Regions from separate parts of the Rhodoferax ferrireducens T118 genome, predicted to be linked through region 1. Evidence: predicted binding sites of a transcription regulator. Region 1 holds the regulator's gene; the other holds the start of a gene.
What was found. Region 1 encodes sigma-54, which starts transcription at its own class of promoters, with help from an activator protein. Its sites were predicted from a motif close to TGGCANGNAANCTGCTTT; they were not measured.
Positions count from the first base shown of each region.

Region 2: yiaY (L-threonine dehydrogenase) is a predicted target of sigma-54. The motif match lies at 1,209-1,226, and genes of this name have one in related genera.

Region 1 covers NC_007908.1:812,319-817,068, reverse strand. The annotation lists gene RFER_RS03885 (THUMP domain-containing class I SAM-dependent RNA methyltransferase) at 1-1,013, opposite strand, end outside; gene RFER_RS03880 (RNA polymerase factor sigma-54) at 1,010-2,602, opposite strand; gene lptB (LPS export ABC transporter ATP-binding protein) at 2,616-3,410, opposite strand; gene lptA (lipopolysaccharide transport periplasmic protein LptA) at 3,410-4,051, opposite strand; gene RFER_RS03865 (thiol:disulfide interchange protein DsbA/DsbL) at 4,238-4,750, opposite strand, start outside.
Region 2 covers NC_007908.1:3,162,984-3,167,733, forward strand. The annotation lists gene RFER_RS14490 (sigma-54-dependent Fis family transcriptional regulator) at 1-1,005, opposite strand, end outside; gene yiaY (L-threonine dehydrogenase) at 1,369-2,577, shown strand; gene exaC (acetaldehyde dehydrogenase ExaC) at 2,887-4,407, shown strand; gene RFER_RS14505 (extracellular solute-binding protein) at 4,528-4,750, opposite strand, start outside.

The DNA of each region.
Region 1 (4,750 bases):
TGGCTGGCCGCGTGGCGCGCCCCTTTGGCCACACCGGCGACCTCGATGCGCTCGCCATACGGTGGGTTGAGCAGCATCACACCAGGAATATCAATCGGCGGCAGGCGCTGCAAGGCGTCGCCACCGCGAAACTCGATCACGTCGGCAACGCCGGCGCGCTGCGCGTTGCGCTGGGCAAAGTCGACCATGCGGTGCGCCACGTCACTGCCGAAAATAATAGGTTTTTGGCCTGGAGCCCTCGTCACTTCTGACTCTTTAGCTTCTTTTTTTATAGCATCCCAGACGGGGCGCTGGAACGGCAAATACTTCTCGAAGGCAAAACGGCGCAGCGAGCCGGCGGCAATATTGCAGGCGATCTGGGCCGCTTCAATCACAATCGTGCCGCTGCCGCAGCAGGGGTCGTACAGCGGCAGCAAATCCTCGTCGCCATCGGCCCAGCCACTGGCGGCCAGCATGGCGGCGGCCAGGGTTTCTTTCAAGGGCGCGTCGCCCTTGTCTTCGCGCCAGCCGCGCTTGAACAGGGGCTCGCCCGAGGTGTCGATGTAGAGCGAGCAGCTGTCGGTGGTCAGGTGCGTGTAGATGCGCACATCGGGCCACTGGGTGTTGACGTCCGGGCGCACGCCGCCCGCCGTGACGCGGAAACGGTCACACACCGCGTCCTTGATCTTGAGCGCGGCAAAGTTGAGGCTGGTCAGCGGGCTGTGCTGCGCCGTCACTTCCACCTTGATGCTTTCGCGCGGCGTGAACCAGCGCTCCCAGGCCACCTCACTGGCGGCGCGGTACAAATCCTGTTCGTTGCGGTACTCGGTGAACGACAGCAGCACCAGCACACGCTGCGCCAGCCGGCTGTAGAGGTTGAGCAGCATCGCGTGCGCGAAGGACGTGCGCACGGCCACGCCGCCGCGCTGCTTGGTCACGCAGCCCGGCGGCAAGCCGGTGATGCGCAGCACCTCGGGGGCCAGGTAGTCTTCCACGCCAGCGGCGCAGGGCAAGAAGAGTTGCAGTTGGTTCACAAGGCTTTCCTTAAGCTCGCGGGAGCGATGCGCAGCCCCTCGCGGTATTTGGCCACGGTGCGGCGGGCGCATTCGATGCCCTGCTCTTTGAGCATCTCGGACAACTGGTGGTCACTGAGCGGCTTGGCCGGGCTCTCGGCGCTGATAAATTGTTTGATCAAGGCCCGCACCGCCGTGCTCGACGCATTGCCACCCGACTCGGTGCCCAGGCCGGAGCCAAAGAAATACTTGAGCTCGAAGGTGCCAAACGGGGTCGCCATGTATTTGGCGGTGGTCACGCGGCTGATGGTGGACTCGTGCAGACCGAGCTCTTCGGCAATCTCACGCAGCACCAGCGGGCGCATGGCGAGTTCGCCATGCATGAAAAAACTCTTTTGCCGCTCGACGATGGCCGAGCTGACGCGCAGGATGGTGTCAAAGCGCTGCTGGATGTTCTTGATGAACCAGCGTGCCTCCTGCAGGCGCTGCTGCAGGGCGGCGTAGCTGGACGCATCGTTGCCGCCGCCCTTGTGCTGTTTGATGGCATTGGCGTAGATGTCGTGCACGCGCAGGCGCGGCATCACATCGGTGTTCAGGCGCACCTGAAATTTGGCCTGCGTACCCTGGCCCACTTGAATCACCAGGACATCGGGCACCACGATGTTGCGCTCCACATTCACGAAGCGCCGCCCCGGCTTGGGCTCCAGACGGGCGATCAGCGCAATGGCTTCGCGCACGGCAGCATCCGTCGCGTCGCACAGCAGCATCAGGCGCTTGACGTCACGCCGGGCCAGCAACTCCATGGGTTGGGCACAAATACGCAGCGCCACCTGCACGGTGGCGGCGCGGGCCGGCTCTAGCCGCTCCAGCTGCTGCAAGGCGCGCAGTTGCAGACTCAGGCATTCCGCCAGATCTCGCGCACCCACACCCGCCGGCTCCAGGCTCTGCAGCAGCCCCAAGGCGACCGTGAAATGGTGGACCAGCTGCTCCACCTGGGCCTCATCGCCGCCGGCGAGCCCCTCGGCGAGCGAGGTCAGCGTGTCTTCCAGATAACCATCGTCATTAAGCGACTCGATCAAGAACTGCAAGGCGGCGCGATCCTCGGCACTCAGGCGCAAGGCCAGCGCCTGCGCGTGCAGGTGGCTTTGCAGCGACACCTGGGTGCGCGCCAGCTCGGTCACATCGGCGTCGTCATCGCCGTTGAGGTTGTTGCTGCGGGCTTTGGCGTCACCGCCCCACTCGCTGTCATCGGGCGCCAAGGAGGCGCTGCCGTCGCCCTCCCAACTCTGCGCATCGTCCGCCGAGAGCGGCGAATCATTTGAATCATTCTCGGCTGTAGCCCTCGTCTCTGTTGGATAGTCAGCTACCGAACTTGTAGCACGTTCAGCGTCGAGGTCATCACCCCGGACCGGTGTGTCAGCCTGCGCCAGACCAAATTCCTCACGCGGCGACTCGTCTGCCGTCATCTCCAGAAACGGGTTGTCATCGAGCATCTGGTCCACCTCCGCGCTGAGCTCCAGCGTGGAGAGTTGCAGCAAGCGGATCGACTGCTGCAACTGTGGCGTCAGCGCCAGATGCTGCGAAACCCGAAGGGAAAGGCCTTGTTTCATGGGGTCAACATGTTTACATCTTGAAGTGCTCGCCGAGATAGACCCGGCGCACTTCAGCATCGTTGACGATCTCGGCCGGGGTGCCCTGGGCCAGCACGCTGCCATCGCTGATGATGTAGGCGTGGTCGCAAATACCCAGCGTTTCGCGCACGTTGTGGTCGGTGATCAGCACCCCGATGCCGCGGTTCTTCAGGAAGCTGATGATGCGCTGGATCTCGATCACGGCAATCGGGTCGATCCCGGCAAACGGCTCGTCGAGCAGAATGAAACGCGGCTGCGTGGCCAGTGCGCGCGCAATCTCGACCCGGCGGCGTTCACCACCGGACAGAGCCAGCGCCGGGGTTTCCCGCAGGTGCTCCACGCGCAGGTCCTGCAGCAAGGCGGTCAGTCGTTTTTCAATTTCGTCCTTGCTCAGCGGCTGGCCGGATTCGTCATGCTGCAGCTCCAAAACCGCCCGCACATTGTCTTCTGCGTTGAGCTTGCGAAAAATGGACGCCTCTTGCGGCAGGTAGCTCAAGCCCAGCCGGGCACGCTTGTGAATCGGCATGCGCTCAACCGACTGACCATCGATCTTGATGTCACCCGCGCTGGCATGCACCAGGCCGACAATCATGTAGAAGGATGTCGTTTTGCCGGCGCCGTTGGGCCCCAGCAAACCGACCACCTCGCCCTTGCAGACCACCAGCGACACGTCTTTGACCACCTGGCGACTGCCGTAGAACTTCTGCAGGTGGCTGACTTCGAGTCGACTCTCGCACTGGGCGCCATCGCTGCGCAACTGGGCTGGGCGGACAAGATTGTCTGGCATCACTTCTTATCCCCGCCCAGCGTCGTGGTGGCGCGCAGCGCATCGGCTGGCGCTGAAGCTGCATTGGCGGGCGCCGTTGCCGCCGCTGCCGCTGCGGCGGCATTGGGTTTCGGCGTCAGCATGGCACGCACGCGGCCGCCTGTCGCGCTCGGCGCTCCTTGGGCCACACCGCCATCAACGGTGAACACGTCGGTGCTGTTGTTGTAAACAATCACGCCGCCGCTCATCTCGTCGTTCAGCGTCGCGCCCAGGTAACGGCGCAATTGCGCCTGCTTGTTGAATTTCACGGTGTCGGCACGGCTGTCGTATTCGATGCTTTCGCCCTGGCCCTCAATAAACTCATCCAGCCCTTCCCGCTTTTGACGGAAAGACGCGAGTTTGCCGGGCTCGGCCGTGACCAGGCCATACTGGTTGCCTTCGGGGTCCTGGCGCACTTCAATGCGGGCGCCCCGGATCAGAATCGAGCCTTTGGTCAACACGACACGGCCGGTAAACACGCTGGTTTTCTTGGCGTCGTCATAACGCAAGGCATCGGCTTCCACATTCATGGGCTTGTTGCGGTCGGCTTGTTCAGCTCGAACCAGGCTTGCACCCGGCGCCAGGGCCGCCAGCAAAAGCACAGTGGAAAGTGATAGTTTCATAAAGGCATGAATCTTGCATTAAATTCTCGTCTTTTCATTGTAACGATCAGAAGCCGTTCTTGCCCCACGCCGCACACTGAGAGAGGGAAAACAAAGCACGCAGGATCACACATGCCTCGTGCACAGGCACCGGGCACCCTGATCGCCTGGATCAGGGCGCCAGCCCTTTGGGTCAAAACGATTGATTTATCGGCCGCTGCGAACTTGCGCGATCAGGAACTCAACCACCTGCAGCGAACGCTCCATGCTCTTGGCCAGCGAACCATCGGTGTAGAAACGCCCGCCCACACCCAGCGCAGGCACACCCTCGACCTTGTAGGCGTTTTGCAGCTGGGTGGCTCGGCTGGTCTTGGTCGAGACTGAAAACGAGTTGAAACTCTCCAGGAACTTGGCTTTATCCACACCCTGTTTGGCGACCCAATCGACAATCGCCTCGCCCGTGGCCAGGCTTTGCTTTTCACTGTGGATGGCGGCAAACACTTTGCGGTGCAGCTGATCGAGCAAGCCCATCGCCTCCAACGCATAGAACAGGCGCTGCTGCGGTGCAAAGTCAGGCCGGAAAGCGATCGGCACCCGGCGCACCACCACATCCTTGGGCACACGCTTGCTCCAGGCATCAAAGGTTGGCTCAAAAGCGTTGCAGTGCGGGCAGCTGTACCAGAAAAATTCGACGACTTCAATTTTCCCCGCCGGGGCTTC
Region 2 (4,750 bases), 2.4 Mb from region 1:
TTGCGTGAGCGCATCGTCAAGTTTCGGCATGACGAGCGCTGGCAAGGCAATCTGCAGCGCGCCCTGCGCGACCTGCACCAGCACATACAGTTCAGTGCCATCACACAGGCGAACCAGCCTGGGCTGATCGGGGCTGCGCAAGGGGCGCGAGAGCAAGTCGCTCAGGCGCACGTCCATCGCATGGGTCAATTGCACCGCACCCAAGGCGCGTGTTGCGAGTTTCAAAAAAGCCAGTCCATTGCGGTTGGCCCCAACGATCCAGCCGTCGTCCGACAGCGTCACAATGCCCTCGGCCACCGTGCCAATGCCCTCCCGCTGCGGATGCAGGTGCAGGCGCGTCTGGCACCGGCTGGCGTCGAGCATCAGGCTGTTTTCAATCATGCGCGCGGCCATGTTGACCAGCCCCAGCGTGTGCGGGTGATCGCTGCGCTGGTCGCCTGAAATATCCAGAATGCCCAGCAATTCACCGCGCGCCGACACGATGGGGGCGGCAGTGCAACTCAGGAAAGCATTGCGCTCAAAAAAATGTTCGGCGCCGTGGATTTCAACGCCCTCAAGCTCGGCCAGCGCAGTGCCAATGGCGTTGGTGCCGCGATGCTGCTCCAGCCACGACGCACCGCTGGTCAAGGCCACTCGCTGGGCCTTGTTCAAGAAATCAGGATGGCCCAAAGTGCGCATCAAAGTGCCGCGCTGGTCCGCCAAAATTACCATGCCTTCGCTGCCGCGCACCTGGTCAAACAAATAATCCATCACCGGGCGTGAATGCGCCAGCAGTTCATGGTTGCGCGTCAGTATCCGGCGCAAGTCGATGGCGTTGGCATGCTCGGAGTCCGCCACGCGGTCCAGGGGAGACAGACCCGCCGCCAGACTGCGCTGCCATGAACGCGCCAGGCGGGCATCAATGCCATCGGCCGGGCAGTCGCCATGCTCAATCAAACGCATGCGGGCTTGCCGCAAAACCGCGTCATGGAGTGTGGGTTGCACGTTGTCTCCTGCACAGCGCATGGTCTGTGATTTGTCGTTAGGGGTGAACCTGATGGTATCGGGCGAAGCAACTGCAAGCGATATGAAGGGGCTTACATAGTGTCCCCGCAAGTGTCGCAAGATTTGACACCTGTTCCATAGTACAACGATTGCATGGCCCCGGCATTTCGGCGGCCAGGGACAAAGTCATTTGAAATCAAAGCGCCAACAAGTCGTTACAGGACTGGCACGCAACTTGATCGTGATAGAGGCCCGCCAGGCAAGTTCATGCGTTGTTTTTGAGAACGGAGGCACGATCATCAACGCAGATCCCGGCGACGCAAAAAACCAAAGTCGCAAGGCGGACTTCGACAACCACCAAAACCATTTTCAGGAGATTTCAACATGTCCACAACTTTTTTCATTCCCGCCGTCAACATCATGGGTGCAGGCTGTTTGCAGGAAGCCATTCTGGCCATTCGCGGCTACGGCTTTCACAAGGCGCTGATCGTCACCGACACCGTCCTCAACAAGCTCGGAGTTGCCGGGCAAATCCAGTCGCTGCTGACCGCGCAGGAGATTGAGTCCGTGGTGTTTGATGGCGCCAAGCCCAACCCGACCGTTGGCAACGTGAAGGCGGGGCTGACCCAGTTGAAGGAGCACCAGTGCGACTTCGTTATTTCTTTGGGCGGCGGCTCACCGCACGATTGCGCCAAGGGCATTGCCCTGTGCGCATCCAATGGCGGCGAAATTTCCGACTATGAAGGTGTGGACCGCTCGGCCAAGCCGCAGCTGCCACTGGTGTCTATCAACACCACGGCGGGTACAGCCGCCGAAATGACCCGTTTTTGCATCATCACCGATGAAGTGCGGCACATCAAAATGGCCATTGTGGACCGCAACGTCACACCCCTCATGTCCGTCAACGACCCCAACCTGATGTTGGCCAAGCCCAAGGGTCTCACGGCTGCCACCGGTATGGACGCCCTCACCCACGCCGTGGAAGCCTATGTCTCCACCGCAGCCACCCCCATCACGGACGCCTGCGCGCTGAAGGCGGTCGAGCTCATCTCTCGCAACCTGCGCACCGCCGTGGCGCATGGCGACAACCTGCAGGCGCGCGAGCAAATGGCCTACGCCCAGTTCCTGGCCGGCATGGCCTTCAACAACGCCTCGCTGGGCTATGTCCACGCCATGTCGCACCAGCTCGGCGGTTTTTACGACCTCCCGCACGGTGTGTGCAATGCACTGCTGCTGCCGCATGTGCAAGCGTTTAATGCAGCCACGTCGGCCGAACGTCTGCGCGATGTCGCGCGCGCCATGGGTGTGTCAGTTGATGGCATGGATGCAGCCGCTGGCGCTCAGGCCTGCCTGAGCGCGATCCGCAAACTGTCGATGGACATCGGCATTCCCGCCAGCCTGAGCGAACTGGGCGTGAAAGAAAAAGACATTCCCCTGCTGACTGAAAACGCGCTCAAGGATGCCTGCGGCCTGACCAACCCGCGCAAAGCCAGCCAGGCCGAAATAGAAGCGATCTTCCGGGGCGCCATGCATGCCCCGGTTGCTGCTGGTCAGGCCCAGCACAAGGCTACTCGCGAAAGCGCGCCGGCCTGACTCTGAAGCGGGCTCGACACCGTCACGCGTGTCGGCCCACGGACGCGACTTCTCACTTGAAATCCCTGCTGACAAAGTCTGGCGGTATGAAACGGCTTGCATAGAGCTTGATCACCGCGCTTGTCACAGAATTTGACAGGTGTCGCACATCGCCACACCAGACGCCGACCCAGCAGGCACAGGCGTAGAAAAAGATTTGTTTGAAATCAACGGTTGGCATGCCGCACCCGCGCTGGCACGCAACTTGAATACTGACTAGGCCCGCAAGGGAAATTTCATTCAATTTATTGCAAAAATTCAGGAGACACCATGATCTACGCAGCCCCCGGTCAAGCCGGCGCAAAAATCGCTTACAAGGCCCACTACGACAACTTCATTGGCGGCAAATACGTGGCCCCACTCAAGGGTGAATACTTTGACGTGATCACCCCGATCAGCGGCAAGGTCTATACCCAGGCCGCCCGCTCGGGTGCCCAGGACATTGATCTGGCGCTGGACGCTGCCCACGCTGCTGCCGATGCCTGGGGCAAAACCTCGGTCACCGACCGCTCCAACATCCTGCTCAAAATTGCCGACCGCATCGATGCCAACCTGGAGCTGCTGGCCTACGCCGAAACGGTTGACAACGGCAAGCCGATTCGCGAAACACTGGCCGCCGACATTCCGCTGTCGTCCGACCACTTCCGCTACTTTGCCGGCTGCATCCGCGCGCAGGAAGGCGCGTTGAGCGACATCAATGAATCCACCGTGGCCTACCACTACCACGAACCGCTCGGCGTGGTCGGGCAAATCATCCCCTGGAACTTTCCGATTCTGATGGCTGCCTGGAAACTGGCACCGGCCCTGGCTGCCGGCAACTGCGTGGTACTCAAACCCGCGGAATCAACCCCGGTCAGCATTTTGATTTTGATGGAAGTCATTGGCGACTTGCTGCCTCCAGGCGTGCTCAACATCGTCAACGGCTATGGCCGTGAAGCCGGCATGCCGCTGGCCACCAGCAAGCGCATCGCCAAAATCGCATTCACGGGTTCCACCAACACTGGCCGCGTGATTGCCCAAGCCGCTGCCAGCAACCTGATCCCGGCCTCGCTGGAACTCGGTGGAAAATCCCCCAATGTGTTCTTTGCCGATGTGATGGACAAGGACGACGGTTTCCTCGACAAAGCCATCGAAGGCCTGGTGCTGTTTGCCTTTAACCAGGGCGAGGTCTGCACCTGCCCGTCGCGCGCGCTGATTCAGGAAAGCATTTACGACAAATTCATGGAACGCGTGCTGCCGCGCGTCAAGGCTATCAAACAAGGCAACCCGCTGGATTCCGACACCATGATCGGCGCCCAAGCCTCAAAAGTGCAACTGGACAAGATTTTGTCCTACCTTGACATCGGCAAACAGGAAGGTGCGCAAGTGCTGACCGGCGGTGCGCAAGCGAACTTGAGCGGCGACCTGGCCGGTGGCTATTACGTGCAGCCCACGCTGCTCAAGGGCCACAACAAAATGCGTGTGTTCCAGGAAGAAATCTTTGGCCCGGTGCTGGCTGTGACCACCTTCAAGGATGAAGCCGATGCGCTGGCGCTGGCCAATGACACGCTGTACGGTTTGGGCGCGGGCGTCTGGAGCCGCAACGGCAACGTCGCCTACCGCATGGGCCGCGCCATCAAGGCCGGTCGCGTCTGGACCAACTGCTACCACGACTACGCCGCCCACGCGGCCTTTGGTGGCTACAAAGAGTCCGGCATCGGCCGCGAAACCCACAAGATGATGCTGGACCACTACCAGCAAACCAAGAACCTCTTGGTGAGCTACAGCGAAAGCAAGTTGGGCTTCTTCTGATCGGATCGCGACAGCGCGTGAATCAATCCAAAGGGGCGGGCAACCGCCCCTTTTTCAATTTCGAGATTCACAGGGTTGACAAAAAAGCTGGGCGGAGTCACGCAGCTCTGATTTTTAAAGTCACTTCACCGCATTCGGAAAGAACAGTTGCTCGCCGCCAATTTTGTAGCTGGCAATCACGCCCTGACCAGCGGGTGAAATGACCCAATCCACAAACTTCTGCCCGTCTACCGCCTTCACATGCGGGTGCTTGGCGGGGTTGACCAGCATCACGCCGTATTGATTAAACAAACGTTGATCGCCTTCCACCAGCACTTTCAGGTCGCCCCGGTTTTTGAAGTTG